2 regions of the Streptomyces griseoaurantiacus genome follow, and region 2 is predicted to be linked to the other one. Evidence: riboswitches for the same ligand, from Rfam matches in the RefSeq annotation. Region 2 holds a riboswitch; the other holds the start of a gene.

Region 1 (15,217 bases), 1.4 Mb from region 2:
GCTCAACGGTGAGGCGCAGTCCCGGCCGATCAACATGTCGAACTTCGCGAAGGCGCCCGAGGGCGACTACGAGAAGGGCTGGACGTCGACCTGGGCGAACATCCAGCTCAACAAGGGCACGAACACCATCAGGATCTCCTGCGAGCAGGGCAATTCCTGCGATGCCAACCTGGACCAGCTCTGGCTCCTGGAGGGCTGGAAGTAAACGGGAGCAACGGTCCGGAAGCGGCGGCCCGGAGGGCGAGGGCCGGCAGTGGACCGGGCCCGGCGTCCTTCGCCGCGCGGAGGCGGGCGGGCTCACGTGGCCTGAAGGCTCACGCCGCCGTCGTCTCCGGGGTGACCGTGACCCGGGTGAGCAGGTCCTCGTAGACCTCCCGGTCGAACTCGCCCGCCGCCGGTGCCAGGACCGTCGCCGCCGACAGGGCGGTGGCACGTGCCAGCCGCTCCGGCCACGGCAGCCGCTCCACCAGGGCCGACAGCAGGCCCGCCACCGCCGAGTCGCCCGCGCCCGTCGGATTGCCGCGCAGCCCGCGCGGCGGCACCGCCCGCCAGCGCCCCTCGGCGTTCACCGCGAGCAGCCCCTTCGCGCCCAGTGAGGCGACCACGGTGTGCGCGCCACGGCGCCGGGCGTCCCGGGTGGCCTGCCCGGGCTCGTGCGAGCCGGTGAGCTCGGCCAGTTCCTCCGCGTTCGGCTTGACGATGTCGGGGCGGGCCGCGACCCCTCGGCGCAGCGGCTCGCCGCTTGTGTCGAGGAGCACCGGCACCCGGTGCGCCCGCGCGGTGCGGATCAGGCCCGCGTACGCGCCCACCGGCACGCCCGGCGGCAGGCTCCCGCACAGGGCGACCGCGGCGGCCGAGCCGAGCAGTTCCTCGTACCCGCGCTGGAAGGCGGACCACTCGGCGGGGGAGATCAGCGGACCCGGCTCGTTGAGCTGGGTGGTGTCGCCGGTGGCGGCGTCCACCACGGCGATGGTCCGGCGGGTCGCGCCGGCCACGGGTGTCAGCGCGTCCACCACGTCGGGGTCCCCGTCCAGCGCCTCCCGCAGGGCGTCGCCGGTGCGGCCGCCCGCGAAGCCGGTGACGGTCGCCCGGTGGCCGAGCGCGGCGAGCACCCGGGCCACGTTCAGCCCCTTGCCGCCGGGCCGCTCGGTCACCTCGCCCACGCGGTGCGAGGCGTGCGGGCGCAGCGCGGGAACGCGGTAGGTGAGGTCGAGAGCGGTGTTCAGTGTGACCGTGAGGATCACCCGGACCGGCCTCCCTCGGATCGTGCGGTGACGCGTACGTGTGCGTACGGCGCGCGTGCCGTCTCCGCGGTGCGCGCACCGGTGCTGGTTGTCGGTGCTCGATCATGCCAAACGAGTCGGTGGTGGGCCCAGCCCCCCGGGGCCACCACCGAGGCCCGAGGGCCCGTCAGCACCGGGACCAATCAGCCCAGTTGGGGATCGATCACCCACTCGCCCCGGCGCATCACGCCCTTCAGCGCGAAGTCCTCGTCGAGAACGACCAGGTCGGCATAGGTGCCGGGGGCCAGCGAGCCCACCTGGTCGGACAGGCCGAGCAGGCGGGCGGGATTGGCCGAGAGGGCCGCGACGACGTCCTCGACCGGGAGCCCGTCGACCGTGACCGCCCGCTGGAACGCCCGGTCCAGGGTGAGCGTGGACCCGGCGATCGAGCCGCCCTCCACCAGCCGGGCCACGCCCTCGCTGACCTCGACCTCCAGTGGGCCGAGCAGATAGCGGCCGTCGCCGAAGCCGGCCGCGTCCATGGCGTCGGTGATGAACGCGACCCGGGAGGCGCCCGCGTGGTGGAAGGCGAGTCGCAGCGCGGCGGGGTGGAGGTGGGTGCCGTCGTTGATCAGCTCGACGGTCACCCGCTCGTCCTCCAGGAGCGCGGTGACGGGTCCGGGGGCCCGGTGTCCCAGGGTGGGCATCGCGTTGAAGAGGTGGGTGGCCACGGTGGCGCCCGCGTCGATGGCGGCGAGGGTCTGCTCGTAGGTGGCGTCCGTGTGCCCGACCGCGGCGATCACGCCCTGCTCGGCGAGCAGCCGTACGGAGTCCAGGCCGCCGGGGAGTTCGGTGGCGAGGGTGACCATGCGGGCCTGCCCGCGGGCCGCGTCGACCAGCTTGCGGACCTCGGCCGGGTCGGGGTCACGCAGCAGGGCGGCGGAGTGGGCGCCCTTGCGGCAGGGGGAGATGAAGGGGCCTTCGAAGTGGATGCCGGCCAGGTCGCCCTGTTCGGCCAGTTCGGACAGCAGCCCGGCGCGCTGGACGAGTTCGTCCGTCTCCTCGGTGACGGTGGAGGCGAGGAGCGTGGTGGTGCCGTGCTCCCGGTGGGTGCGGATGCCCGTCAGGACGTCCTCGGCCGAGCCGGAGGTGAAGGAGGCGCCGCCGCCGCCGTGGTTGTGCAGGTCGACGAAGCCGGGGACCAGCCAGTGCCCGGTGAGGTCGACGGTGGGCGCGCCGGCTCCGGCGGGCCCGGTCGGGCTGTGCGGCGGGCGGGTGGCGTCGCCGGTGGCGGTGATGCGCGTGCCCTCGACGAGCACGCGGCCGTCGTCCACGATCCCGGTGGGCAGCACCGTCCGGGCACCGGCGAGAACCTTGCTAGGGGCCATCAGGTGGTTACCTCCGAGGAGTCAGTGGTGTCGCGGACGGGGGGAGCGGCGGAAGCGGCGGACATGCCGGAAGCGGTGAGCGCGGGGCTCGGTGGGTCCGCCGGGGGCCGGACGGCGGCGGCGTGCAGGTCCCAGGCGAGCAGTCCCGCGCCGAGACATCCGGCGTTGTCGCCGAGACCGGCGGGGACGACCTCCGGCAGCTTCTGGAAGGTGACCCGGGCGCGCAGCGCCTCGTGCAGCGGGTCGAACAGCGTGGGCCCGGCCTCGGCGAGCCCGCCGCCGATGATCAGGGTGCGCGGATCGAGCAGGGTGAGGGCGGTGACGAGGCCGTCGGCGAGCGCGTCGACGGCCGCCTGCCACACCTCACGCGCGCGCGTGTCCCCGGCGGCCACGGCCCGGGCGCAGTCCGCCGCGTCCGCCTCCGGGTCCCCGAGGGCGGCGGCCCAGGCATGGCCGACGGCGGAGGCGGAGGCGTACCGCTCCAGGCAACCGCGCTGCCCGCACGGGCAGTCGACGCCGCCGGGCCGTACGACGACATGGCCGATCTCGCCCGCGAAGCCGTGCGCGCCCGCCTCGACCCGGCCGTCGATGCCGATGGCGCCCGCGATGCCGGTGCCCAGCGGCACGAAGAGGAAGCGGTCGGCGCCCCGGCCCGCCCCGATGCGGCCCTCGGCGAGGCCGCCGGTGCGCACATCGTGGCCGAGGGCGACGGGGACACCGCCGAGCCGCTCGCTCAGCAGGGCGCGCAGGGGTACGTCGCGCCAGCCGAGGTTGGCCGAGTAGGCGGCCACGCCCCGGGCGTCGTCGACGATGCCGGGGACGGCGACACCGGCCGCCAGGGCCGGTTCGCCGAACGCGGAGAGGCCGTGGGCGCGCAGCTCGGCGGCGAAGTCGAGGACCGCCGCCGTCACCGCCTCGGGGCCCCGTTCGCGGCCGGTGGGCCGGCGTGCCCGGTGGAGCAACTCGCCTTCCGCCCCTACCAGGGCGGCCTTCATCCCGGTGCCGCCCACATCAAGGGCGATGACGTGTTTCACGTGGAACAGTGTGACGCTCCGACCCGGAGAGGTCTAGTCCACTAGAGTGGTGTAGACCTTATGGCCGAGCCGTTTCGTCATACGAGACGGTGACCACACGCAACCAGCGGAAACAGGAGTGGGTCGGTGCGGCGGCGCGGGGCGCGGAGGACGAGGGTACTGGGCGCGGCGGTCACCGCACTCGGAATGACGGCGGCCCTCGCGGGCTGTGGGGGACCGGGCGGTTCCGGGGACGTCACTCTCAAGCTGGTGGCGGCCGACTACGGGGACTCCGCGGCCAACTCCTCCAAGAAGTACTGGAACCGGCTGGTCACCGCCTACGAGGGCGAACACCCCGGCGTGCGGGTCGACGTCAGCGTCTACTCGTGGAACGACGTCGACCGCGAGGTGCGGCAGATGGTCGACCGGGGCGAGGCCCCCGACCTCGCGCAGATCGGCGCGTACGCCGACCACGCGGCCGCCGGCGACCTCTACCGTGCCTCCGACCTGCTCTCCATCCCCGTCCAGGCCGACTTCGTGCCGGAACTGAGCCGGGCGGGCGAGGTGAACCGGGTGCAATACGGGATGCCCTTCGCCGCCTCCACCCGGCTGCTCTTCTACAACAAGAAGCTCTTCGCCGAGGCCGGGATCAGCCGGCCGCCCACGACGTGGAAGCAACTGGCCGCCGACGCCCGCGCGTTGAAGGACGCCGGAGTGAAGACGCCGTACGCGCTGCCGCTGGGCCCCGAGGAGGCGCAGGCCGAGACCCTGCAGTGGCTGCTCAGCGGCGGGGGCGGCTACACCGACAGCATCGGCAACTACGACCTGGACTCGGTGGAGAACATCGCCACGTTCGGCTGGCTCAGGGACGAACTGGTCGGCAAGGGCCTCACCGGGCCCGTCCCGCCGGCCCGGCTGAACCGCGCGGACGCGTTCGCCGCGTTCGCGCGCGGCGAGGTCGGCATGCTCGACGGACATCCCACGCTGATGAAGACGGCCCGCGCCAAGGGCCTGGACTTCGGCATGGTGCCGATGCCCGGGAACGGCGACGGGAGCGGAAGCGGCGACGGGGGCCGGGCGTCGCTGGGCGTCGCCGACTGGATGATGGCCTTCCGTCAGAACGGCCACCGCGAGCAGATCGGGGACTTCCTCGACTTCGTCTACAGCGAGAAGAACGTGCTGGCGTTCTCCCGCGAGTACGACCTGCTGCCGGTGACGGCCTCCGCCTCGGCGGACATGGCGTCCTCCCCGAAGGACGCCGACCTCGCGCCCTTCCTGGAGCAGCTCCCGGGCGCCGAGCTGTACCCGGTGAGCAAGACCTCCTGGGCGTCGGTGAGCGCGGACCTCAAGAAGCGGATCGGGACGGCGGTGTCCGGGCAGGGCAGCCCGGTGGCGGTGCTGGGGCAGCTCCAGCGGGCGGCGACGCGGGAGGACACGGCCGGGTAGGACACGGCCGGGTGGGGCACGGCCGGGCAGGGCGCGCCGTGCGGCAGCCGGCGCGTGGTGGTGAGGCCGGTGCCGGGTCCCGATGTCAGTGCCGGGTCTTACTGTGGAACGCATGGAGGAGACCGAGCGGACGGCGCGGACCGGGCAGCCAGTGGAGGCGGAGCCCGCCGAGTCGGCCGAGCCCACGCAGCCCTCACCGCCCCCGGAGCCGCGCGGGCTGGGGACGCGGGAGCGGGCCGTGCTCGCCCTGGAGCGGCGCGGCTCCGCCGGACCCGGCGCGAAGGAGCGCGAGATACGGGAGCGGCTCGGGCTCGCGCCCGTCCGCTACTACCAACTGCTCAACGCCCTGCTCGACGATCCCCGTGCCCTCGCCCACGACCCGGTGACCGTCAACCGGCTCCGCCGTGTGCGCGAGGCCCGCCGCGCCGAACGGTAGGCCACGCCGAGCGGCGGGGCGCCGGGCAGGCGTGAGGACGGGGTCGCGCGGATAGGGTCGACCTCATGGGCAGCCACACGGACTTCACGGACCCCGGGGACGCCTCGCACCGCAACGGTGACGCCCTCCCCGTCCCGACTCCCACCACCGCGGCCGGACGCGAAGGGCTGGAGGCGATCCTCGCCGGCCCCGGGCGGGCCGTCCTCGCCTTCGACTTCGACGGGACGCTCGCACCGATCGTCGCCGACCCCGAACAGGCCAGGCCCCACCCCGACGCGGTGCCCGCCCTCGCCGCCCTCGCGCCGAAGGTGGCCTCGGTGGCCGTCGTCACCGGGCGCCCGGCGGGGGTCGCCGTCGCCCACGGAGGATTCGCGGGGGTCGCCGGGCTCGAACACCTCGTGGTGCTCGGGCACTACGGCGCCGAGCGGTGGGAGGCGGTGACCGGGACGGTCACCGCGCCCGCCCCGCCCCCGGGGATCGCCGCCGTGCGGGCGGAGCTGCCGGGGGTGCTGGACGCCGTCGGGGCGTGGCGGGGGACCTGGGTGGAGGAGAAGGGCGGCCGGGCCGTCGCGGTCCACACCCGCCGGGCGGCCGACCCGCAGGCCGCGTTCGAGGCGCTGCGCGCCCCGCTGGCCGAGCTCGCGGCACGGCACGGACTGATCGTCGAACCGGGGCGCATGGTCCTGGAGCTGCGACCGCCGGGGATGGACAAGGGGGTCGCGCTGTCGGAGTACGTGCGGGAGGTGGACGCCGGGGCGGTGCTGTACGCCGGCGACGACCTGGGGGACCTGCCCGCGTTCGCGGCGGTGGAGGGTCTGCGGGCGCAGGGGGTGCCGGGACTGCTGGTGTGCAGTGGCAGCGAGGAGGTCGCGGAGCTGGCGAAGCGGGCGGACCTCGTGGTCGACGGTCCGGCGGGCGTCGTCCGGTTGCTGCGGGCGATGGCGGCGCGGCTGGGGTAGGGGTGCGGGTGGTCCGCGGGCCCGGTGCGCGGGTCCCCGCGCCCTTCAGGGGCGCGGGGACCGGTGCTCAGCCCCGCAGGGCGTCGAGCTGGTCCAGGAACCAGCGGGACGGGGGGAGGGCCGTGCCGGCGGCGGCGAGGCGCTTCGCGCGTTCGGCGCGCTCGTCCGGCGGCAGGGACAGGGCCTCGTGCAGTGCCTCGGCCGTGCCGACCACGTCGTAGGGGTTGACCACGATCGCGTCCTCGCCCAGCTCCTCGTAGGCCCCCGCCTCCCGCGAGAGCACCAGCGCGCACCCTTCGTCGGAGACGAGCGGCACCTCCTTGGCGACCAGGTTCATCCCGTCACGCACGGGATTGACGAGCGCCACGTCGGCCAGCCGGTAGGCCGCGAGGGAGCGGGCGAAGTCGTCCTCGACGTGCATCAGCACCGGCGTCCAGCCGTCCGTGCCGAACCGGGCGTTGATCGCCTCGGCCACCCGCCGCACCTCGTCGGTGTACTCCCGGTAGACGGCGAGGTCCTGCCGGGAGGGGTAGGCGAAGGCCACGTGCACCACCCGCTCCCGCCATTCCGGGCGTGAGGCGAGCAGTTCCTCGTAGGCGAGGAGTCCGCGCACGATGTTCTTCGACAGTTCCGTCCGGTCGACCCGGACGATCGTCTTCCGGTCCGGGCCGATCTCCTCGCGCAGCACCGCCATCCGCTCGGCGACGTCGTCCTCGTGGGAGCGCGCGCGCAGGAAGTCGGCGTCCGCGCCGAGCCCGTGCACCCCGATCCGGGTCTCGCCGAGCCCGCCGACCAGCGCCTCGGCGCACGCGGTGAAGGCGTCCGCCCAGCGGTGGGTGAGGAAGCCGAGCCGGTCGGCGCCGAGCATGCCGCGCAGCACCTTCTCGGCGATGTCGTCGGGCAGCATCCGGAAGTAGTCGACCGGCGCCCAGGGGGTGTGCGAGAAGTGCGCGATGCGCAGGTCGGGGCGGAGTTCCCGGAGCATCCCCGGGACCAGGGTCAGGTGGTAGTCCTGGACCATCACGGCCGCGCCCTCGGCCGCCTCCTCGGCGAGCGCCTCGGCGAAGGCCCGGTTGTAGGTCTCGTAGGAGGCCCACTGCCGCCGGAACTCCTGGTCGAAGACGGGTTCGAGCGGGGTCTGGTACAGCATGTGGTGCACGAACCAGAGTACGGAGTTGGCGATCCCGTTGTACGCGTCCGAGTGCACCTCGGCCGGCACGTCCAGCATCCGTACGCCGTCCTCGCCGACCCCGCGCCGCACCGCCTCGCGGTCGCCCTCGTTCAGCGCCGAGCAGACCCACAGCGCGCCCGCGTCCGGCCCGATGGCCGAGAGTCCGGAGACCATTCCGCCACCGCCGCGTTTGGCGTGCAGCGCGCCGTCCTCCCCCGCGGTGTACGAGACGGGCCCCCGATTGGAGGCGAGCAGCACCTGAGCAGCACCGAACCTTGAAGCCATACGCCTCAACCTAGCCCGGCCCCCGAACCCTCAAACGTGCCCGGACACCACTCCGCATCGATTTCGTCACACGACGTGTGGCCAGGAAGGCCGGAGCCGACCACGTCGTACGGCTCCGGGGCACCGGCGGCCGCGAGGCATCCTCCTGGGCGCCGGGCGAGAGGGTCTGCGCCCAGGAGGAGGAGGACGGCGGCACCCGCGTGGCGTTCACCGTGGCGCGCGACGGCCACGACTGCGCGGGCCGCGGTCACGCCACCCTGCGGGCCGTGTACTCCGCGATCTCGGTCATCGGGGGGCGTTCCTCCGTGTCCACCGGGTGGGTGTGCGGCTCGAAGCCCTGCGGGCCGCGCTCGAACTGGGTGAGGGCGGGGCGCAGGAGGTGGCCCCGGGCCAGGCGGAGCTGGGCGGTGCGGTAGATCGCGGCGGCCATGCGGCCCAGCGCCTGGCCGTCCTGGTGGCGGTGGTGGCGCACGCCGACGTCGACCTGGGCGAGCGCGTCCAGGCCGACGGTGTGCAGCGCGTCCACCAGCATGCCGAGCTCGACGCCGTAGCCGACCGGGAAGGGGAGCCGTTCGAGCAGGGAGCGGCGGGCCGCGTACTCGCCGCCGAGCGGCTGGACGAAGCCGGCCAGCAGCGGCCAGTGCATGTTGAGCAGCGGCCGGGCCATCAGCTCGGTGACCCGGCCGCCCTGCCCGGCGGCGCCGGCCAGCGGGCGGTCGTACATCGCCTTGACCAGGTGCACCTCGGGGTCGGTGAGGAGCGGGCCGACGATGCCGGTGACGAAGTCGGAGGAGAACTCGCGCAGGTCGGCGTCGACGAAGCACACCAGGTCGCCCCGCGTGACCATCAGCGAGCGCCACAGCACCTCGCCCTTGCCGGGCAGCGCCGGGATGCGCGGCAGTATCGCGTCGCGGTGCTCGACCCGGGCGCCCGCCGCCGCCGCCACCTCGGCGGTGCGGTCGGTGGAACCGGAGTCGACGACCACGATCTCGTCGACGAGCGGCACCCGCCGGACGAGGTCCCGGCGGATGGCCGTGACGATGGCGCCGACGGTCGCCTCCTCGTTCAACGCCGGGAGCACCACGCTGACCGACTGACCGGTGGCCCGCTTGGCGGCCATGACCTGCTGCAACGGGCGATCCGACAGGGACCACGAGCGTGCCTTCAGCCAATGCTCGACTTCCCTCAGCACGGTCGGCGGCTCCTTTGTGATCCATCTCGCGGTACGGACGACTCTCTCAAGTGTCCTGGCCTTCGGTTACAGTCTTGAACAACGCAGGTGACCGTCGCATGCCGGGGGTCACGGGCGTCACAACCGAATACCGCTCATCCAGAGGGGCAGAGGGAAACGGCCCGATGAAGCCCCGGCAACCCTCCAGCCGGCACTCGTAGATCGCTGGTCATCGTCGATCACTCCGCGAGGCTCCCGGCTAGGGAAGGTGCCAAATCCGTCTCACGGCGAGATGCGTCGTGAGGAAGATGAGGAGAAAGGGCCTCGCCTCACATGGCTGTGCAGACTGTCGCAGACACCACCGACTCCACCCCCTCTGCCGCGGGTTCCGTCGATCTCGGCCCCGCCACCGCGCTGAGCTGTCGCGAATGCGGCCACCGGGTGCCGCTCGGTCCGGTATTCGCCTGCGAGGAGTGTTTCGGGCCGCTCGAGATCGCCTACGACTTCTCGGGCCACGACACCGAGGAACTGCGCCGGAGCATCGAGTCCGGCCCCGCGAACATCTGGCGGTACGCCCCGCTGCTGCCCGTCCCGGCGGACGTGGCGACCAAGCCGAACATCAATCCCGGCTGGACCAAGCTCGTCAAGGCCGACAACCTCGCCCGTGAACTCGGCGTCACCGGCGGGCTGTACGTGAAGGACGACTCCGGCAACCCGACGCACTCCTTCAAGGACCGCGTCGTCGCCCAGGCCATCGAGGCCGCCCGCGCCTTCGGCTTCACGACCCTGTCCTGCTCCTCCACCGGCAACCTGGCCGGCGCGGTGGGTGCCGCCGCCGCCCGGGCCGGCTTCCGCTCCTGCGTGTTCATCCCGCACGACCTGGAGCAGGGCAAGGTCGTCATGGCGGCCGTCTACGGCGGCGAACTCGTCGGCATCGAGGGCAACTACGACGACGTGAACCGTTTCTGCTCCGAGCTGATCGGCGACCCGGCGGGCGAGGGCTGGGGCTTCGTCAACGTCAACCTGCGGCCGTACTACGCCGAGGGCTCCAAGACGCTGGCGTACGAGATCTGCGAGCAGCTCGGCTGGCGACTGCCCGACCAGCTCGTGGTGCCGATCGCCTCCGGCTCCCAGCTCACGAAGATCGACAAGGGGCTGCGGGAGCTGATCGAACTGGGTCTGGTGGAGGACAAGCCGTACAAGATCTTCGGTGCCCAGGCCGAGGGCTGCTCGCCGGTGTCGACCGCGTTCAAGGCGGGCCACGACGTCGTGCGGCCGCAGAAGCCGGACACGATCGCCAAGTCCCTCGCGATCGGCAACCCGGCCGACGGCCCCTACGTCCTGGACATCGCGCGCCGCACGGGCGGCGTCGTGGAGGACGTGAACGACGAGCAGATCGTCGACGCGATCAAGCTGCTCGCCCGGACCGAGGGCATCTTCGCGGAGACCGCGGGCGGGGTGACGGTGGGCGTCACCCGCAAGCTCATCGAGGCCGGGGTGCTCGACCCCTCGCTGACGACCGTCGTCCTGAACACCGGTGACGGCCTCAAGACGCTGGACGCGGTGGCGGGCACCGGGCTGACCGCGACGATCCGGCCGTCCCTGGACTCCTTCCGGGAGGCGGGGCTCGCGTAGCCCGGCCTCCTTCCGGGAGGCGGCTCGGGCAGCCGGTCCCGGGCGGCCCCGCCCGGCCCCGGCACCTCCCGCCCCCGCTTCTCCCGCGCACGCGCCCCTACCGAGCACCTGAGCACCTCGCACCCGACCGGAGGTCATCACCCCCATGAGCGTCACCGTTCGCATCCCCACCATCCTGCGCACCTACACCGGCGGCAAGGCCGAGGTCAGCGCCGAGGGCACGACCCTCGGCGAGGTCATCGCGGACCTGGAGAAGAACCACACCGGGATCGCCGCCCGGGTCCTGGACGACCAGGGCAAGCTGCGCCGCTTCGTCAACGTGTACGTCAACGACGACGACGTCCGCTTCGAGCAGGGGCTCGACACGGCGACGCCCGAGGGTGCCGGCGTCTCGATCATTCCCGCGGTCGCCGGCGGCTGAGTCCGGCACCGGACGGCTTCCGCTTACCTTCGGTAATGCCGATCACCGCGCGTATATCGAATTGCCCCCTCCGTGAGAGAAGCGGAGGGGGCAATTCTGCAGGGTTGAACGCGGTACAGTTGGGGAACGCGCCCCGGATTTCTGAGACCGGGCGAAGGCGATCATGCCGCGCTTCCGACAAGAAGTAGCCAAAGTGCGCAGGGCTTTTGTGACTAATGCGCCTTTTGTGCGGCCCGACTTGCCCTGAATTCGAGCGAATTCTCCGTACATTCCCGACCGGTCGTGCCCAGATTTCTCGTCCGATTGACCTGTTGCAGACGGCAGTTGGACAGATACATTCAGCCGCGGTCGACGCGTTCCGGCGCACGCCCCCAACCGTTGGGGGGTGAGGTCTGACCCGGATTCGCGAAGTGCGGATCCGTGCAAGGGCCAGTAATAGGGGAGTTAGGCATGGCTCAGGGCACCGTCAAGTGGTTCAACGCGGAGAAGGGGTACGGCTTCATCGCGGTCGACGGTGGTGCGGATGTGTTCGTCCACTACAGCGCGATCCAGATGGACGGTTACCGCACTCTGGAAGAGGGCCAGCGGGTCGAGTTCGAGATCTCGCAGGGTCAGAAGGGGCCGCAGGCGGACATGGTCCGCGTTGCCGGCTGACGCGCGCGCCGACTGAAAGTTCGACGTGAACGAAGGGCTCGTGGGCACCGTCGGGTGCCCGCGGGCCCTTCGGTCTGTCCGGGTTCGGCGGGATGGCGCTTGCACTCTCGGGGGGTGAGTGCTAATCATTGGCGTTAGCACTCACAAGGTGAGAGTGACAACGAAGGACCGGGTCGGTGAGGCCCTGGCGAGGTGGGGCAAGGAACCACCAGCCGGTGCCGTCCGTCGCGGGCGCGGGCGCGGTCCGGAGCAATCCACCCCAGTCCGGGAGGACCACTTCACATGGCCAAGATCATCGCGTTCGACGAGGAGGCGCGGCGCGGCCTCGAGCGCGGCATGAACCAGCTCGCGGACGCCGTGAAGGTGACGCTCGGCCCCAAGGGCCGCAACGTCGTCCTCGAGAAGAAGTGGGGCGCCCCCACGATCACCAACGACGGTGTCTCCATCGCCAAGGAGATCGAGCTCGAGGACCCGTACGAGAAGATCGGCGCCGAGCTGGTCAAGGAAGTCGCCAAGAAGACGGACGACGTCGCCGGTGACGGTACGACCACCGCGACCGTCCTCGCCCAGGCGCTGGTCCGCGAGGGCCTGCGCAACGTGGCGGCCGGCGCGAACCCGATGGCGCTGAAGCGCGGTATCGAGAAGGCCGTCGAGGCCGTCTCCGCCGCCCTGCTCGACCAGGCCAAGGAGGTCGAGACCAAGGAGCAGATCGCCTCCACGGCCTCCATCTCCGCCGCCGACACCCAGATCGGCGAGCTCATCGCCGAGGCGATGGACAAGGTCGGCAAGGAAGGCGTCATCACCGTCGAGGAGTCGCAGACCTTCGGGCTCGAGCTCGAGCTCACCGAGGGCATGCGCTTCGACAAGGGCTACATCTCGGCGTACTTCGCGACCGACATGGAGCGTATGGAGGCCTCGCTCGAGGACCCCTACATCCTCATCGCCAACTCCAAGATCTCCGCGGTCAAGGACCTGCTCCCGCTCCTGGAGAAGGTCATGCAGTCGGGCAAGCCGCTGCTGATCATCGCCGAGGACGTCGAGGGCGAGGCCCTGTCGACCCTGGTCGTCAACAAGATCCGCGGCACCTTCAAGTCCGTCGCCGTCAAGGCCCCGGGCTTCGGTGACCGCCGCAAGGCCATGCTCGGCGACATCGCCATCCTCACGGGCGGCGAGGTCATCTCCGAGGAGGTCGGCCTCAAGCTGGAGAACGCCGGTCTGGAGCTCCTGGGCCGCGCCCGCAAGGTCGTCATCACCAAGGACGAGACCACCATCGTCGACGGCGCCGGCTCCGCCGACCAGGTCGCCGGCCGGGTCAACCAGATCCGTGCCGAGATCGAGAACAGCGACTCCGACTACGACCGCGAGAAGCTGCAGGAGCGCCTGGCGAAGCTCGCCGGCGGTGTCGCGGTCATCAAGGCCGGTGCCGCCACCGAGGTGGAGCTCAAGGAGCGCAAGCACCGCATCGAGGACGCCGTTCGCAACGCGAAGGCGGCCGTCGAGGAGGGCATCGTCGCCGGTGGTGGCGTGGCCCTGCTCCAGGCCTCCCAGGTGTTCGAGAAGCTGGAGCTCGAGGGCGACGAGGCCACCGGTGCCGCCGCCGTCAAGCTGGCGCTCGAGGCCCCGCTGAAGCAGATCGCCGTCAACGCCGGCCTCGAGGGCGGCGTCGTGGTGGAGAAGGTGCGCAACCTGACCCCGGGCCACGGCCTGAACGCCGCGACCGGCGAGTACGTCGACCTGGTCAAGGAAGGCATCATCGACCCGGCGAAGGTGACCCGTTCCGCGCTGCAGAACGCCGCCTCCATCGCCGCGCTGTTCCTGACCACCGAGGCCGTCATCGCCGACAAGCCGGAGAAGGCCGCCCCGGCGGGCGCTCCGGGCGGCATGCCGGGCGGTGACATGGACTTCTGATCCTCCCCGGGCCCGGCCTCCCGCCGGGCCCACCGAGGATCGGACGCGAGTCCGTGACGCGCCGGCGCACGCCGACGCACGAGTGCGACAGAGGGCGGCACTCCCCGTACGGGGGGTGCCGCCCTTCGGCGTGCCCGGCACGCGGGGAGTCACCGCTCACAGCCTTCGGGAGGCGGGGGTCACATTCCCGGGGCGGACGGGAATGCGATCGCTGTACAGGGCATTGATCTGGGGGACGCGTTGCATGCGCGTGCACATACTGACCGGTTGTTCCCACGCCCCCCTGGAGCCCGTATGACCGCCCCCGCCGACCTCCCCACCGGTGCGGACGCCCCCGCCTCCCGTGCCGCGAGCATCCTCTCCCGGCCCGTCGCGCTGAACGGCCTGACCGTCCCCAACCGCATCGCGATGGCGCCGATGACCCGCATGTTCTCCCCGGGCGGCGTCCCCGGCGAGGACGTGCTCTCGTACTACGCGCGCCGGGCCGCCGCGGGCGTCGGGCTGATCGTGACCGAGGGCACCTACGTCGGCCACGCCTCGGCCGGACTCAGCGACCGCGTCCCCCGGTTCCACGGCGAGGAGCAGCTCGCGGGCTGGGCGAAGGTCGCCGAGGCGGTGCACGCGGCGGGCGGCACGATCGTGCCGCAGCTCTGGCACGTCGGCATGGTCCGCGAGCAGGGCCGGCCGCCCTTCCCCGAGGCCCCCGCCGTCGGCCCCTCCGGTCTGCGCGTCGGCGAGGAGGAGGCCACCGGCCGGGCGATGACCCGGCAGGACCTGGACGACGTCATCGGCGCCTTCGCCGAGGCGGCCGCCGCCGCGGAGCGCATCGGCTTCGACGGTGTCGAGCTGCACGGCGCGCACGGCTACCTCATCGACCAGTTCCTGTGGGCGGGCACCAACCGCCGCACCGACGCCTACGGCGGCGACGCGGTGGCCCGCGCGAGGTTCGCGGTGGAGATCGTCGAGGCGGTACGGGCACGGGTCTCGCCCGAGTTCCCGGTGATCTTCCGCTTCTCGCAGTGGAAGGGCGACAGGTACGACGCGCGGCTCGCCGAGACCCCCCAGGAGCTGGAGGCGATCCTCACGCCGCTCGCCGAGGCCGGGGTGGACGCCTTCCACGCCTCCACCCGGCGCTACTGGCTGCCCGAGTTCGAGGGCTCGGACCTCAACCTCGCAGGCTGGTCGAAGAAGCTCACCGGCCGCCCGGCCCTCACCGTCGGCTCGGTCGGCCTCGACGGCGACTTCAACCGCTCCTTCAGCGGCGAGGGCGCGCCCGTGCGGAACATCGACGAACTCCTCGACCGCATGGAGCGCGAGGAGTTCGACCTCGTCGCCGTCGGCCGCGCGCTGCTCCAGGACCCCGAGTGGGCGCGGAAGGTGCTGGAGGGCCGCTTCGGGGAACTGGCCCCCTACGACGCGGCCTCGGCGAAGAAGCTGCTCTGACGGCGGGCGACTCGGCGAGCGATGCGGTGAGCGATGCTGCGGGGGCCGGGACGACGGGGGCGGG
Region 2 (15,217 bases):
CGGCCGGGCGCAGCACGTAGGCCGCGGCCGCCACGTCCAGCGGATCGGCGGCCGGGGGCGGGGAGCCCGCGTCGAGGGCACCGGTCAGCTCGGGCTGGGCCTCCCTGAGCTTCTCGGCGATGCGCTGGCGGAACAGCGGGTCGGCCTCCACCGCGGCCGCCATCGCGTTCCCCGCGAACTTGGCCCGCCGGGTGGGCGTGAACCGCGCGTACTGCCGGAGCTGGGTGGGCAGCTCGGCCACGGTCAGCCCGCCGAAGCCGTCGGAGACGATCCCCACCACGCGTCTGCGGACGCCGTCGGGCAGCGGACGGTCGAGCACCTCGGCGGCGCCGTCGCCCGGCTCCCCGCCTTGTGTCTGAGCCATCCGTCACCCCTATGCCTGTACGGGAGCCCCGCAGCGGGCTCCCTGCGGCGGGTACCCGCTCCGCTCAGGAGCCGGCGCCCGGCCTGTCCACGAGTTCCACCTGATCCACGGCGTTGCACCACCGGCAGCGCACCGACTCGATGGTCTCACTGACCACCTCCCGCTCCTCCACCTTCGGCGTGCCGGACAGGTCCAGGTGGACGTACTCGACCGTCTTGGACGAGCGGGTCACGTCGAAGCGCGTGAGGTTGCCGCACAGGGTGCAGCGCCACCGGGTCGTGTCGGTCGGCAGGGGAACCGTCATCGTGGCTGCTCTTCCTTCTTCCGGTCTCCGTGATGCCCCAGTTTCCCTGGTGCGTGTGGGTCGTAACCCTACGGCCTGCGCGGGATCCGCCGCCGACGTGTCCACAGCGGCGGGGCACTCCGCACCGGTCCGCCCGGTACGTCATGCTTTTTCACATGATCCGCGACAGGGCCGCGTCGGCCGTACGGGCGCTGCGCCGGCAGCCGGCACCGGTGACGTACGGCCTGATCGCCGTGTGCTTCGTGCTCTTCCTGCTGAGCCCCGCCTCGGGGTTCGACCCGGCGTACGGCACCGGGGACAGGCTGCTGCTGGCCCAGCAGACCTACTTCGCCCGCTGGGGGGTGATCCCCGTCGAACTGTTCGGGGGCTCCGCCCGCGCCGCCCTCTCCCCGGTCACCGCCCTGTTCGTGCACGGCACCTGGGTGCACCTGCTGGGCAACATGCTGTTCCTCCACGTCTTCGGCCCGATGGTCGAGGAACGGCTCGGGCACGTGGAGTTCGCCCTGTTCCACCTGGGCTGCGGCGCCCTGGCGCTGCTCGGCTACGCGGCGGCGCGGGCCGACTCGGCGCAGAGCCTGGTGGGCGCCTCGGGGGCGATCTCCGCCGTCCTCGGGGCGTTCCTGTTCCTGTTCCCCCGGGCGCGGGTGACCAGCATCTTCCCGTTCCTGTTCTTCCTGCCGCTGCGCTTCCCCGCCTGGGTGGTGCTGCCGTTCTGGGCGGTCCTGCAGTGGGTGGCGGCGGGCCGGGAGGGCGAGGGCCCGGGCGTGGCCTACCTGGCGCACGTGGTGGGGTTCGCGCTCGGCCTCGGGTACGCGTGGGTGCGCCACGGCCCGATGGCTACAGTGAGGGGCACAAGCCCGGCCGCCGAGGGAGAGAACCAGCCGTGATCACCGCGATCGTGCTCATCAAGACCAGCGTGGACCGGATCCCCGAGATCGCCGAGTCGATCGCCGCGCTGGAGTCCGTCAGCGAGGTGTTCTCCGTGACGGGGACGTACGACCTGATCGCGATGGTCCGGGTCGGGGCGCACGACGAGCTCGCGGACGTCATCCCGGGCCGCATCAGCAAGATCCCCGGCGTCGAGGGCACCGACACGCACGTCGCCTTCCGTACGTACTCGCAGCACGATCTGGAGGCGGCGTTCTCCATCGGGCTGGAGTCGTAGGGACTCCAGCCCTCCGGGGCGGCGGGGCGGCCGGTCAGACGGCGGGGACGCAGCGGCCGTCCCGCGTGCGGTACTCCCACTTCGCGCCCTCGGACACCAGCTCCCGCACCGCGCGCACGAAGCGGTCGACGTGCTCGTCGGGAGTGCCCGCGCCGAAGCTCACCCGGATCGCGTTGAGGGACTTCTCGCCCGGCGCGGCCTCCGGCGCCCCGCACTCGCCCTGGGACTCCGGGTCGCCGCCGAGCAGCGTGCGCACCAGCGGGTGGGCGCAGAACAGCCCGTCGCGGACGCCGATGCCGTACTCGGCGGAGAGCGCGGCGGCGAAGTGCGAGCTGTTCCAGCCCTCGACGACGAAGGAGAGCACGCCCACGCGGGGGGCGTCCTCACCGAACAGGGAGAGGACGCGCACCTCGGGCACGTCGGCGAGGCCCGCACGGACCCGGTCGATCAGGTGGTTCTCCCGGGTGACCAGGGTGTCCCAGCCGGCCTCGGTGAGCGCCTTGCAGGCGGAGGCGAGGGCGTGCACACCGATCACGTTGGGCGAGCCGGCCTCGTGGCGGGCGGCTCCCTCGTGCCATTCCACGTCGACGCCGCCGTCGGCGCGCCTGGCGACCCTGCGGCTGGCGCCGCCGCCCGCGAGGTAGGGCTCGGCGGCGGTCAGCCAGTCGGCGCGGCCGGCCAGGACGCCCGAGCCGAAGGGGGCGTAGAGCTTGTGCCCGGAGAAGGCGACCCAGTCGACGCCCAGGTCCTGCACGGAGACGGGGTGGTGCGGGGCGAGCTGGGCGGCGTCCAGGACGATGCGGGCACCGTGCGCGTGCGCGGCCGCCGCCAGCCCGCGCACGGGCCACAGCTCTCCGGTGACGTTGGAGGCGCCGGTGACGCAGACCAGGGCCGGGGCATCGGTGTCGCGGGCGGCGAGGGCGCGCTCCAGGGTGTCGACGGCCTCGTAGGGGGTGCGGGGGGCGTCCAGGAAGGTCACGCGCGCCCCGCGCCAGGGCAGCAGCGCGGCGTGGTGCTCGGTCTCGAAGACGAACACCTCGCAGCCGGCGGGCAGCGCGGCGGCCAGCAGGTTGAGGGAGTCGGTCGTGGACCGGGTGAAGACGACCTGGTCCTCGGCCCGACAGTCGAGGAACTCCGCGACGGTCAGGCGGGCGTTCTCGAACAGGTCGGTGGAGAGCTGGGAGAGGTAGCCGGCGCCGCGGTGGACGCTGCCGTAGTAGGGGGCGTACGCGGCGACGTCGTCCCAGACCCGCTGGAGGGCGGGGGCGCTGGCGGCGTAGTCGAGGGCGGCGTAGGTGACCTCGCCGCCGGTCACGAGGGGCACGGTGACGTCGCGGCCGAGGACGGGCAGGGGGGCGGGGACGCCTGCCGGGGCGGCGGCGGGGGAGGTGGCGGCGGGCGTGGCGGTGGTGACGGACATGGGTGAACTCCCGTGGAAGCAGCCGGGATCACCACGCGGGCAGGGGCGGCCGAGGGCCGGCGCCGGCGCGTGGGTGAACGCGGGGGTGAAGGTGAGAGGGGTGTGCGGAGGCGGGGCTCTGCGGCCCTATCGCATTCGCTTGCTCACGGGAGACTCCTCGAGACCAGGACCCCTGGCCCCACACGTGCCACACGTGTGCGAGGGGTCCGCGCTTGCCGCGCGCCTTGTGGGCGCGGCCTGGTCTTCACCCGGGGCACCCCGCCACGGACGGAGGGTTGCCGGACAGTCGGCCGGGGCCTCATGACTGTCACTCATGACCTGGCGACGACGCTACGGGACCGCCGCCCGCCCCCGCAACCCGGTGTCCCACATCCCGGGACACCCGCGCCGCGGGGGCGAAGCCGTACCTACTCGCGGCGCGTGGCCCGTACCCAGCGGTCGAGGACGTCCCGTGCCGCGCCGCTGTCGATGGACTCGGCCGCGCGGTCCATGCCCTCGCGGATCCGGTCCTCCAGCGGGCCCTCCTCGCCGCGCAGCGCCACCAGCGCCGCCGCCGAGTTCAGCAGCACCGCGTCCCGGACCGGCCCCCGCTCCCCGTCGAGCAGCCGCCGGGCGACGTCGGCGTTGTAGGAGGGGTCCCCGCCCCGCAGCGCCTCCACCGGCACCAGCGGGATGCCCACCGACCGCGGGTCGAAGGCCTCCTCGGTCACCGTGCCGTCCCGTACCACCCACACCCGTGACGTGGCCGTGGTCGTCAGCTCGTCGAGTCCGTCGTCGCCGCGGAAGACCAGTGAGGAGTTGCCGCGCTCGGCGAAGACGCCGGCGATGATCGGCGCGATCCGCGCGTCGGCCACGCCGATCGCCTGGGCCCGTACCTTCGCGGGGTTGGTCAGCGGCCCGAGGAAGTTGAACGTCGTGCGGATGCCGAGTTGTCCGCGCGCCGCGGCCACGTGCCGCAGCGCCGGGTGGAACCTGGCCGCGAAGCAGAAGGTGATGCCGGCCTCCTCGGCGACCTCCGCCACCCGTCGCGGGGTGAGGTTGAGGTCGACGCCGAGCTTCTCCAGGACGTCCGAGGCCCCGGAGGCCGAGGAGGCGGCCCGGTTGCCGTGCTTGACGACCTTGGCGCCCGTTCCGGCGACGACGATCGCGGACATCGTGGAGATGTTGACGGTCTTCGCGCCGTCCCCGCCCGTGCCGACGATGTCGACGGTCTCCCCCGGCACGTCGATGACGTGCGCGTGCTCGTACATCGCGCGCACGAACCCGGTGATCTCCTGGACCGTCTCGCCCTTGGCGCGCAGTGCCACCGCGAAGCCGGCGATCTGGGCGTCGGTCGCCTCGCCGCGCATGATGAGGTTCATCGCCCAGGCGGTGTCGTCCGCCGACAGGTCGCGCCCGTCGAGCAGGCCGTTGAGGAGGGCGGGCCAGGAACGGCCCGCCGCGGTGTCGCCTCCAGCGGGGGTCACAGCAGTCATACGCCGCTCCTGGGTCGTTGCTGAGGGAAGTTCCGGCACGTCGGCGGGGCGTGCCCCGGCCGGACTCCACCCTATCCAGCCCCGGGCACGGGGAAGGGCCCCGTCCGATGCTCGGACGGGGCCCTTCCGCGTGGCGTGGCGACAGCGGGTGATCAGTGGTGGCCGTGGCCGCTGGTGATCTCCTTGTACTCCTCGACAGTGGGCTTGGGGACCTGGTTGTGCTCCCCGTAGTACGCCTTGCTGAGCTTGGCGCGCAGCTTCTGCGGAGCCTTGATCTTGCGCTCGACACCGTTCTCGTCGACCGTCGGGCCGAGCTCGAGCGGGCTGTACTGCTCGTGCGCGGTGAGGGTGTGGAGCTGCTCCTGGCTGAGCGGCTCGTGCACCTCGATGAACTCACCGTGCGGCAGGCGCTTGATGATGCCGGACTCGCGCCCGTGCAGCACCTTCTCCTTGTCCCGGCGCTGGAGGCCGAGGCAGATCCGCTTGGTGATGATGAACGCGAGCACCGGGGCGACGAAGAACGCGATCCGCACGAACCAGGTGATGGCGTTGATCGACAGGCTGAAGTGCGTGGCGAACAGGTCGTTGCCGCCGCCGATCAGCAGGACGAAGTACCACGTCATCCAGGCGACACCGAACGCGGTCCGGGTCGGGGCGTTGCGCGGGCGGTCCAGGATGTGGTGCTCGCGCTTGTCGCCGGTGACCCAGGACTCGATGAACGGGTAGACGGCGATGGCCACCAGGACCAGCGGGAAGATCATCAGCGGGATGAACACGCCCAGGACGAGCGTGTGGCCCCAGAAGTTGATCTCCCAGCCGGGCATGACACGGATCAGGCCCTCGGAGAAGCCCATGTACCAGTCGGGCTGGGCGCCTGTGGAGACCTGGTCCGGCCGGTAGGGGCCGATCGCCCAGATCGGGTTGATCTGCGCGATCGCGGCGACGACCGCGATGACACCGAAGACCAGGAAGAAGAAGCCTCCGGCCTTGGCCATGTACACCGGCAGCAGGGGCATGCCGACGACGTTGTTGTTCGTCTTGCCGGGACCCGCGTACTGCGTGTGCTTGTGGTAGAAGACCAGGATCAGGTGCGCCACCATCAGGCCGAGCATGATGCCCGGCAGCAGCAGGATGTGGATCGAGTAGAACCGGGCCACGAAGTCGCCGCCGGGGAACTCGCCGCCGAAGAGGAAGAACGACAGGTACGTGCCGACGATCGGCACGGACAGGATCGCGCCCTCCATGAAGCGGACACCGGTGCCGGAGAGCAGGTCGTCCGGGAGCGAGTAGCCGGTGAAGCCGGTGAACATGCCCAGGACGAACAGCAGGAAGCCGAACAGCCAGTTGACCTCGCGCGGCTTGCGGAAGGCGCCCGTGAAGAACACGCGCATCATGTGCACGAACATGCCGGCGAGGAAGATCAGCGCCGCCCAGTGGTGGATCTGCCGGATCAGCAGACCGCCGCGCACCTCGAAGGAGATGTGCAGGGTGGAGTTGAACGCCTCCGACATCATCTGGCCCTGCAACGGCACGTAACTGCCGTGGTACTGGACCTCGTTCATCGACGGGTGGAAGAACAGCGTCAGATAGACACCGGTCAGGATGATGATGATGAAGCTGTACATGCAGACTTCACCGAGCATGAACGACCAGTGGTCGGGGAAGATCTTCCGCATGTTGGCCTTGGCCAGGGAGTAGATCCCCAGGCGGCCGTCGGCCCAGTCGGCGACCCGCTCACCGGCGGGCGCCTTGCCGCGCCTGCGCGGCTCGTTGCTGGCTGATGCAGTACTCATCCGCGCTCCCAGAATGCAGGACCGACGGGCTCCGCGAAGTCGCCGAGCGCCTCGAGGTAACCGTCCTCGCTCACACCGATGCGCAGCTGCGGCAGGGCGTGACCGGCCGGACCGAAGATGACCCGGGCGCCGTCGGAGAGGTCGAAGGTGGACTGGTGGCACGGGCACAGGACGTGGTGCGTCTGCTGCTCGTACAGCGAGATCGGGCACCCGACGTGGGTGCAGATCTTGGAGTAGGCCACGATGCCCTCGTGGCTCCAGTCGAGCTCCTTCTTGTCCTTGATGTTCTCCGGCTGGAGCCGGACGATCATCAGGGCCGCCTTGGCGATCTCGGTCTGGAACTCCTCGTCGTGCTCCTCGAGCCCCTCGGGCTTGGCGAAGGTCAGCGAACCCACGGCCACGTCCGAGGGACGGATCGGCTCGTTGGTGTTCATGTTGACCAGCAGCTTGCCCTTGGCCCACGCCGTGTGGCGGAGCTTGGTGTGGGGCAGCGGACCGAGGTCGCGCAGCAGCATGACGCCGGACAGCGGCACCAGGGTGAGCGCGCCGAACATGGTGTTGCGGATCAGCTTGCGCCGGCCGAGCGCGGACTCCTTGGCGCCCTGCTTGAAGTCGGCGAGGACCTTCGAGCGGGTCTCCGGGGGAGCCTCGATCGGGTGACGCTCGTCGGCGATCTCCACGTCCGACATCAGCGTGCGGGCCCAGTGGACCGCGCCGGCGCCGATCGCGAACAGCGCCACGCCGAGGGTCAGGCCCAGCGCGAAGTTGAGCGCGCTGGTGTGCCCCACCGGGAAGACGTAGATCGACTTGTCCGGCGAGATGGCCACGTAGGACGCGATGAAGCCGATCGTGGCCAGCATCGAGAGCGTGAACAGCAGGGCCACCGTGCGCTCGGAGTGCTTGGCGGCCTTCTCGTCCACGTCCTGGCGACGGTGCTCGTGCGGCGGCAGACCGGGGTCCGCGAACGGGTTCTCCTCGTCCGCGACGGCCATGGCGCCGGCGGCCCCGTGCTCCTGGTCCCGCCCGGCGGGCAGCTTCTCTTCTGGAATGTCTTGGCTACTCATGACTTCTTGGCCTTTGCGGTCCGAGCGGCGACCCAGACGGCGACCGCGATCAGCGCGCCGAGTCCGAAGATCCAGGCGAACAGGCCCTCACTGACCGGGCCGAGCCCGCCGAGCTCGAGACCGCCGGGGTTGGTCGTTTCGTCGCCGTCGACTGCCTTCAGGTACGCGATGATGTCCTGCTTGTTCTGCGACGTCAGCGTGGTGTCCGGGAAGGACGGCATGTTCTGCGGGCCGGTCTGCATGGCCTCGTAGATGTGCTTGGGGTCGACACCCTCCAGGCTCGGCGCGAACTTGCCGTCCGTCAGCGCTCCGCCCTTGCCGGTGAAGTTGTGGCACTGCGAGCAGTTGGTGCGGAACAGCTCCCCGCCCTTGGCCGCGTCCGCGCCCTCCGGGCTGTACTCGTCCTTGGTCGGCTTGGCCGGACCGGCGCCGAGGGAGGCGATGTACGCGGCGAGCTGGTCGATCTGCGCCTGCGAGTAGATGTTCTTCTTCTTCTCGACCTGCGCCTGCTGCGAGGTGGAGGCCGGCATGCGGCCGGTGCCGACCTGGAAGTCGACCGCCGCGGCGCCCACGCCGACCAGGGAGGGACCGTCGGAGCTGCCCTTACCACCGGTGCCGTGGCAGCTGGCGCAGCCCACCTCGTAGAGCTTCTTGCCCTCCTCGATGGCGAGGGACTGGGCGGTGGAGTCGGCCTGTGCCTTGTCCGCGGGCGCGAACGCGGTGTACAGCCCCCCGGTGGCCGCCAGCGCGAAGAGTAGGACGACGATCGCCGCCAGCGGATGGCGTCGTCGTTCGGAGAGCTTTTTCACGGATTACCCCGGTGTCAGGATCTTCTGCGTCGATGCTTCGGAAGGGTCGGGTGGCCGGTCTCGGCGCTTCGACTACTTGATCAAGTAGATCGTGGCGAAGAGGCCGATCCAGACGACATCGACGAAGTGCCAGTAGTAGGACACGACAATCGCCGCCGTCGCCTGGTCGTGCGTGAACCTCTTCGCCGCGTACGTACGGCCGAGGACGAAGAGGAAGGCGAGGAGACCGCCCGTCACGTGCAGGCCGTGGAAGCCGGTGGTCAGGTAGAACACCGAGCCGTACGGGTCGGAGGAGAGCGAGATGCCGTCCTTCTTCACCAGCTCGGTGTACTCGTAGATCTGACCGCCGATGAAGATCGCGCCCATGATGAAGGTGACGATGAACCAGCCCCGGAGCTTCTTCACGTCCCCGCGCTCGGCCGCGAACACGCCGAGCTGGCAGGTGAGTGAGGAGAGCACCAGGATCGTGGTGTTCGTCGCCGAGAAGGGGACGTTGAGCGCACTCGCCATCTCCTTCCAGTGATCGGGGCCGGTCACCGATCGCAGGGTGAAGTACATCGCGAAGAGGGCCGCGAAGAACATCAGCTCGGAACTCAGCCAGATGATGGTTCCGACGCTGGTGAGGTTCGGCCGATTGACCGACGGGTGTGCGTGCCCGGTATCTACTGTCGTTGCTGTCGCCACGACCGACATTATGTCGGTCGCTTATCCCGCCCTCACCCCGGGGGGTGCCGTTCGGAGTGTCCGCACCCCGTGCGCTGCTCGTATGGCGCATCGCCGGGCCGTTCCGACCGCTGCCGGGGGCGGGTGCGAGGGAGTAGCATCCGGCCCAACGGTCCATGTCCGCGCGACGACGAGGTCTTCCGGAGGAAGCATGCAGCCGACCGCCACCGTGCTGGTCTACAGCGACGACTCCACCACCCGCGAACAGGTGCGGCTCGCGTCCGGCCGGCGGCCCGTCCCGGACGGTCCGGAGGTGGAGTTCCTGGAGTGCGCCACGCCGGAGGCGGTCCTGCGGGAGCTGGACCGCGGCGGGATCGACGTGTGCGTCCTGGACGGCGAGTCCGTGCCGATGGGCGGCATGGGGCTGTGCCGCCAGATCAAGGACGAGGTGTTCCAGAGCCCGCCGGTGCTGGTCCTGATGGGCCGCCCGCAGGACGCGTGGCTGGCGACGTGGAGCCGGGCGGACGCGGCGGTGACGCTGCCGGTCGACCCGGTCGACCTCGCCACGACGCTGGGCACGCTCCTGAAGAGGGTCGCCCTCAGCGCCTGACGGCTCCGCCGGGAGCCCGGCAGCGCGGGGGTACTCGTGCTGCCGCGGGTGCGGGCGCGTCGTGGCTTGTCACGCGGTTCCCCGCGCCCCTTGTCGGCGGGGGGGCGCCCCCCGCTTCTCAGGGGCGCGGGGAACCGCGCGAGCAACCGAGGCCTCACCCCGCAGCCGCCGACGGACCGGAAGCCACCGAGCTCTCGCGCACCCCCGGCGGGCCCGCTACGCGCCCTGCGGGCGCAGGCGGGCCTGGTCGAGGAGGCCGGCGGGTTTCGCCGGCTTCGCCGGGCTCAGGGCGCTGCCCTTCCGCCAGTCCTCCCAGGACAGGTTCCAGTCGCCGTACCCGTTGCCGAACGCCGCCATCGGGTCCCCCTCGGAGTTGACGACGGTCACCACGTCCCCGGGGCGCACCGTCTCGTAGAACCACTCCGCGTTGCTGGTGCTCATGCCCGTGCAGCCGTGGCTGACGTTGGCCGAGCCCTGGGAGTCGACGGACCACGGGGCCGCGTGCACGTACTCGCCGCTCAACGTCAGCTGTGTGGCGTAGTAGACGGGCAGGTCGTAGGACTCGGTGGAGCCCTCGGCGATGCCGATGCTGGTGCTGCGCATACGTACGAAGTACTGCTTTCCGAGCACGACCTTGACGCCGTTGCGGGTCTCGAAGCCGGACTTGCCCGTGGTGACGGGGATCGCGTTGATCTCCTCGTCGTTGCGGTAGACCGTCATCGTGTGCGTGGCGGCGTCCGTCGCCGCGACTATCTTGTCGCCGGTGGTGAGCTTCAGCGGCCTGGCCTCGCCGCCGCGCAGGCGGTCGGCCACCTTCAGGCCCCGCAGGTCGCTGGAGACCTCGACGGTGGCGTGGGCGGGCCAGTACTCCTTGGGGCGGTAGTGGAGCGTGGTGTCGTCCACCCAGTACCAGGAGCCCTCGACCGCGGGCTTGGCGCTCACGTGCAGGGAGCGTTCCACGACGGCCCTGGCGGCCTTGCCCTTGACCGGCTCGCTGAGCGTGGCGGTGACGGGCTGTCCGACGCCGTACGTGCCCGCGTCCGGGCCGAAGGCGACGTTCACCCTCTTGGCCGACCCGGCACCGGTGTCGAACTCGACGACCTTGCGCCCGGGGGCGCCGTCCTCGTCCTCGGTGCTGACCCGGACCGTGTAGTGGGCGCCCGAGGCCAGCGGTGAGGTGCTGCGCCAGCGACTGCCGTCGGCGGTGAGTTCGCCCGGCACACGGCGTCCGGCGGCGTCGGTGACGGTGACGTCGGTGAGGCGTCCGCCGGAGTCCCGTGAGGTGACTTCCAGGGGCTTGTCCGGGTCGGCCTTCTTGCCGTCGCCGACCGGCGCGCTGAGGGCGATCCGGTCCCCCGCGTCGTACGGCCTGGCCGCGAGGGGGTGGCTGCCGCTGCAGGAGGTGAGCCCCGCGGCGACGGCGGCCAGCAGGCTGCAGCCGACGACCGTGCGGCTGCGCGGTGAGGTACTCATGGCCTCAACGTAGGGACGCCCCACGGCGGCGGCACGGTGAGTGGGCCGTACGGGGGACGCGGGGTGGGCCGAACGAAGGAGCCCGGACGCTCCTGACGGAGTGTCCGGGCTCCCGGTGGTGCGAGGGCGTGCTACTGGGTGCGGTTCTCACCGCGGTAGTACTCGAAGACCCAGCCCCACAGGCCGATCAGGATGATCGGGAGGGAGAAGAACAGCAGCCACCAGCCGAAGACGACACCCATGAAGGCGAGGGCGCCACCGAAGGCCAGGGAGAGCGGCTGCCAGCTGTGCGGGCTGAAGAAGCCCAGCTCGCCGGCGTCGTCCGCGACGTCCGCGTCCTTGTTGTCCTGTGCGCCCGCGTCGACCCGCCGGGCCGTGAAGGCCAGGTAGTAGCCGATCATCAGGCTCAGGCCGAAGGCCAGGAACAGCGCCGTCGTACCGGCGGGCTCCTTGGACCACAGGCCGTAGATGATGGCCATGGCGACCAGGAAGGCCGCCAGCCACAGGAACATCTTGCCCTGGACCTTCACTTGCCGGCCTCCTTGCTGCCCGCGAGGGTCTTCTCGCCGTGACCGCTGTTCTCGAGCTGGTCGAGCGCCGCGATCTCCGGGTGGTGCAGGTCGAAGGCCGGGGACTCACTGCGGATCTTCGGCAGCGTGAGGAAGTTGTGCCGGGGCGGCGGGCAGGAGGTCGCCCACTCCAGCGAGCGGCCGTAGCCCCACGGGTCGTCGACCTCGACCGGCTTGCCGTACTTGGCGGTCTTCCACACGTTGTAGAGGAACGGCAGGATCGACAGGCCGAGCAGGAAGGAGAAGATCGTCGACAGCGTGTTCAGCGTGGTGAAGCCGTCGGCCGCGAGATAGTCCGCGTACCGGCGCGGCATGCCCTCGACACCCAGCCAGTGCTGGATGAGGAACGTGCCGTGGAAGCCGATGAACAGCGTCCAGAAGGTGATCTTGCCGAGCCGCTCGTCGAGCATCTTGCCGGTGAACTTCGGCCACCAGAAGTGGAATCCGGAGAACATCGCGAAGACGACGGTGCCGAAGACGACGTAGTGGAAGTGCGCCACCACGAAGTACGAGTCCGAGATGTGGAAGTCCATCGGCGGCGAGGCCAGGATGACACCGGTCAGACCACCGAAGGTGAAGGTGATCAGGAAGCCGGTGGCCCACAGCATCGGTGTCTCGAAGCTGAGTGAGCCCTTCCACATCGTGCCGATCCAGTTGAAGAACTTCACGCCGGTCGGGACGGCGATGAGGAACGTCATGAAGGAGAAGAACGGCAGCAGCACACCGCCGGTGACGTACATGTGGTGCGCCCACACCGTCACCGAGAGGCCGGCGATCGAGATGGTCGCGCCGATCAGGCCCATGTAGCCGAACATCGGCTTGCGGGAGAAGACCGGGATGACCTCGCTGATGATGCCGAAGAACGGCAGGGCGATGATGTACACCTCTGGATGGCCGAAGAACCAGAAGAGGTGTTGCCAGAGCAACGCGCCGCCGTTGGTGGCGTCGAAGACGTGTGCCCCGAATTTTCGGTCCGCCTCCAGGGCGAACAGCGCGGCGGCCAGCACGGGGAAGGCGAGCAGCACCAGAACACCGGTGAGCAGCACGTTCCAGGTGAAGATCGGCATCCGGAACATCGTCATGCCGGGGGCGCGCATGCAGATGATCGTGGTGATGAAGTTGACCGCGCCGAGGATCGTGCCGAAGCCGGAGAAGGCCAGACCCATGATCCACATGTCGGCGCCGACGCCCGGCGAGCGGACCGCGTCCGACAGCGGGGAGTAGGCGAACCAGCCGAAGTCGGCCGCGCCCTGCGGGGTGAGGAAGCCACCGACCGCGATGGTCGAGCCGAACAGGTAGAGCCAGTAGGCGAACATGTTCAGCCGCGGGAACGCCACGTCGGGCGCGCCGATCTGCAGCGGCATGATCCAGTTCGTGAAGCCGGCGAACAGCGGCGTCGCGAACATCAGCAGCATGATCGTGCCGTGCATCGTGAACGCCTGGTTGAACTGCTCGTTCGACATGATCTGCAGGCCGGGACGGGCGAGTTCGGCGCGCATGAAGAGCGCCATGACGCCGCCGATGCAGAAGAACACGAACGACGTGATCAGGTACAGCGAACCGATCGTCTTGTGGTCAGTGGTGGTGAGCCACTTGACGACGACGTTGCCGCGATTCTGGCGCCGGACCGGCAGCTCGTCCTCGTAGTGGGATCCTGCTGCCGCGGCACCCTGGGGTTGATTGAGGATGCTCACAGGTTGTTCGTCTCCCGGTTCTTCTCGTGGCTCGTCTGCGCGATGCCGGCGGGAATGTAACCGGTCTGCCCCTTCTTGGCGAGGTCCTTGAGATGCTGCTGGTAGCGCTCAGGCGAAACGATCTTCACGTTGAACAGCATCCGGGAGTGGTCGACGCCACAGAGCTCGGCGCACTTGCCGCGGTAGGTGCCCTCCTTGTTGGGAGTCACCTGGAACGCGTTGGTGTGGCCGGGGATGACGTCCTGCTTCATCAGGAACGGCAGCACCCAGAAGGAGTGGATGACGTCGCGGGAGGTGAGAACGAAGCGGACGGTCTGGCCCTTGGGCAGCCACAGGGTGGGGCCGGGGTTGCCGTTCTGCGGGTTCTTCGAGGCGGGCGTGCCGATGTCGTAGACACCGCCGGCGTTGGCCGGGAAGGCGTTCTTGAACCGGTCCGGGATGGGCGCCAGGTTCTTGTCGGTCTTCGCGTCACCGGTCGAGCCGTCGACGTTCTCGATGTAGTTGAAGCCCCAGCTCCACTGGAAGCCGACGACGTTGATGGTCACGTCGGGCTTCTTGGAGGTGTCGAGGAGCTTCGACTCGTCCCGGGCGGTGAAGTAGAACAGCACCGAGACGATGATCAGGGGGACCACGGTGTACAGCGCCTCGATGGGCATGTTGTACCGGGTCTGAGGGGGAACCTCGACCTTGGTGCGGCTGCGCCGGTGGAAGAAAGCACTCCACAGGATCAGGCCCCAGACCAGGCAGCCGACCGCGAGCGCGGCCGCCCAGGATCCCTGCCACAGGGAGAGGATCCGCGGAGCCTCTTCCGTGGTCGGGGTGGGCATACCAAGGCGAGGGAAGTCCTTGTATGTGCAACCGGTGGCGGTCACCAGGACCAGGCCCGCAGTCAGTGCCTGCAGCAGCTTCCGCCGCATCGGGCGCCGCGGCGAGCGGTCGGAGCCGTTGGGACTCACGTAGCGCCTTCCCGAGAGTCTCGCCCGCGCTGGTTGGCTGCGGCCTTCTCGCTGGTCGGTCGCCGCCCTGCGTCGGGCAGGGGTTTGATGTTTATGCGGACCAAACCCTAGCCGACGCCCCTTCGGGGGTCGCGGGGAGGGTGGCATACGCGTCACGGGTCACCCCGATGGGGCGGAACCCGGGTGCGCGGCGGGGCGCGGAGGGCGGAACGGCGGCGCGACGGGGGCGGGCTGAGGCCGGGTCCGGGCGGCCGGGCGCCCTCCCGCCGCCGTGTGCGCCTAGCGTGGGGCCATGCCCTACTTCGACGCCGCCTCCGCCGCTCCCCTCCATCCCGTGGCCCGCCAGGCGCTGTTGGCCTCCCTGGACGAGGGCTGGGCCGATCCCGCGCGGCTGTACCGCGAGGGCCGCCGGGCCCGGCTGCTGCTCGACGCGGCGCGGGAGGCGGCCGCGGAGGCGGTGGGGTGCCGGCCGGACGAGCTGGTCTTCACCTCCTCCGGCACCCGGGCGGTGCACTCCGGGATCGCGGGGGCGCTCGGCGGTCGGCGGCGCCTCGGACGCCACCTGATCGTGTCAGCGGTCGAACACTCTTCGGTACTGCACGCGGCCGAGTCGCACGAGGCGGCGGGCGGGACGGTCACCCGGGTCGGGGTGGACCGCACGGGTGCGGTGGACCCGGGGGCGTACGCCGCCGCGCTGCGTCCGGACACCGCGCTGGCCTGTCTGCAGTCCGCCAACCACGAGGTGGGCACGGAACAGCCGGTGGGCGAGGTCGCGGCGGCCTGCCGGGCGGCCGGGGTGCCGCTGCTGGTGGACGCGGCGCAGTCGCTGGGGTGGGGGCCGGTGGCCGGGGACTGGTC

The links. Region 2 has a riboswitch for S-adenosylmethionine ahead of OHB09_RS08590 (aminotransferase class V-fold PLP-dependent enzyme). Riboswitches for the same ligand answer to the same signal wherever they lie in the genome.
Region 1: it holds a riboswitch for S-adenosylmethionine, as region 2 does, so the genes downstream of both, thrC (threonine synthase) here and OHB09_RS08590 (aminotransferase class V-fold PLP-dependent enzyme) in region 2, are expected to answer to the same signal.

Annotation. Positions count from the first base shown of each region.
Region 1 covers NZ_CP108326.1:3,291,052-3,306,268, reverse strand. The annotation lists gene OHB09_RS14630 (CBM35 domain-containing protein) at 1-205, shown strand, start outside; gene OHB09_RS14625 (1-phosphofructokinase family hexose kinase) at 315-1,244, opposite strand; gene nagA (N-acetylglucosamine-6-phosphate deacetylase) at 1,427-2,611, opposite strand; gene OHB09_RS14615 (ROK family protein) at 2,611-3,606, opposite strand; gene OHB09_RS14610 (extracellular solute-binding protein) at 3,832-5,070, shown strand; gene OHB09_RS14605 (DUF3263 domain-containing protein) at 5,183-5,506, shown strand; gene otsB (trehalose-phosphatase) at 5,572-6,465, shown strand; gene OHB09_RS14595 (alpha,alpha-trehalose-phosphate synthase (UDP-forming)) at 6,533-7,921, opposite strand; gene OHB09_RS14590 (glucosyl-3-phosphoglycerate synthase) at 8,169-9,113, opposite strand; SAM riboswitch class I at 9,245-9,407, shown strand; gene thrC (threonine synthase) at 9,426-10,727, shown strand; gene OHB09_RS14580 (MoaD/ThiS family protein) at 10,873-11,148, shown strand; gene OHB09_RS14575 (cold-shock protein) at 11,599-11,802, shown strand; gene groL (chaperonin GroEL) at 12,085-13,710, shown strand; gene OHB09_RS14565 (NADH:flavin oxidoreductase) at 14,005-15,153, shown strand.
Region 2 covers NZ_CP108326.1:1,901,107-1,916,323, forward strand. The annotation lists gene OHB09_RS08570 (NYN domain-containing protein) at 1-364, opposite strand, end outside; gene OHB09_RS08575 (hypothetical protein) at 429-668, opposite strand; gene OHB09_RS08580 (rhomboid family intramembrane serine protease) at 824-1,555, shown strand; gene OHB09_RS08585 (Lrp/AsnC family transcriptional regulator) at 1,552-1,833, shown strand; gene OHB09_RS08590 (aminotransferase class V-fold PLP-dependent enzyme) at 1,868-3,253, opposite strand; SAM riboswitch class IV at 3,457-3,572, opposite strand; gene trpD (anthranilate phosphoribosyltransferase) at 3,661-4,728, opposite strand; gene qcrB (cytochrome bc1 complex cytochrome b subunit) at 4,881-6,521, opposite strand; gene qcrA (cytochrome bc1 complex Rieske iron-sulfur subunit) at 6,518-7,585, opposite strand; gene qcrC (cytochrome bc1 complex diheme cytochrome c subunit) at 7,582-8,394, opposite strand; gene ctaE (aa3-type cytochrome oxidase subunit III) at 8,467-9,087, opposite strand; gene OHB09_RS08620 (DNA-binding transcriptional response regulator) at 9,269-9,667, shown strand; gene OHB09_RS08625 (L,D-transpeptidase) at 9,884-11,140, opposite strand; gene OHB09_RS08630 (cytochrome c oxidase subunit 4) at 11,272-11,670, opposite strand; gene ctaD (aa3-type cytochrome oxidase subunit I) at 11,667-13,403, opposite strand; gene ctaC (aa3-type cytochrome oxidase subunit II) at 13,400-14,359, opposite strand; gene OHB09_RS08645 (cysteine desulfurase/sulfurtransferase TusA family protein) at 14,652-15,217, shown strand, end outside.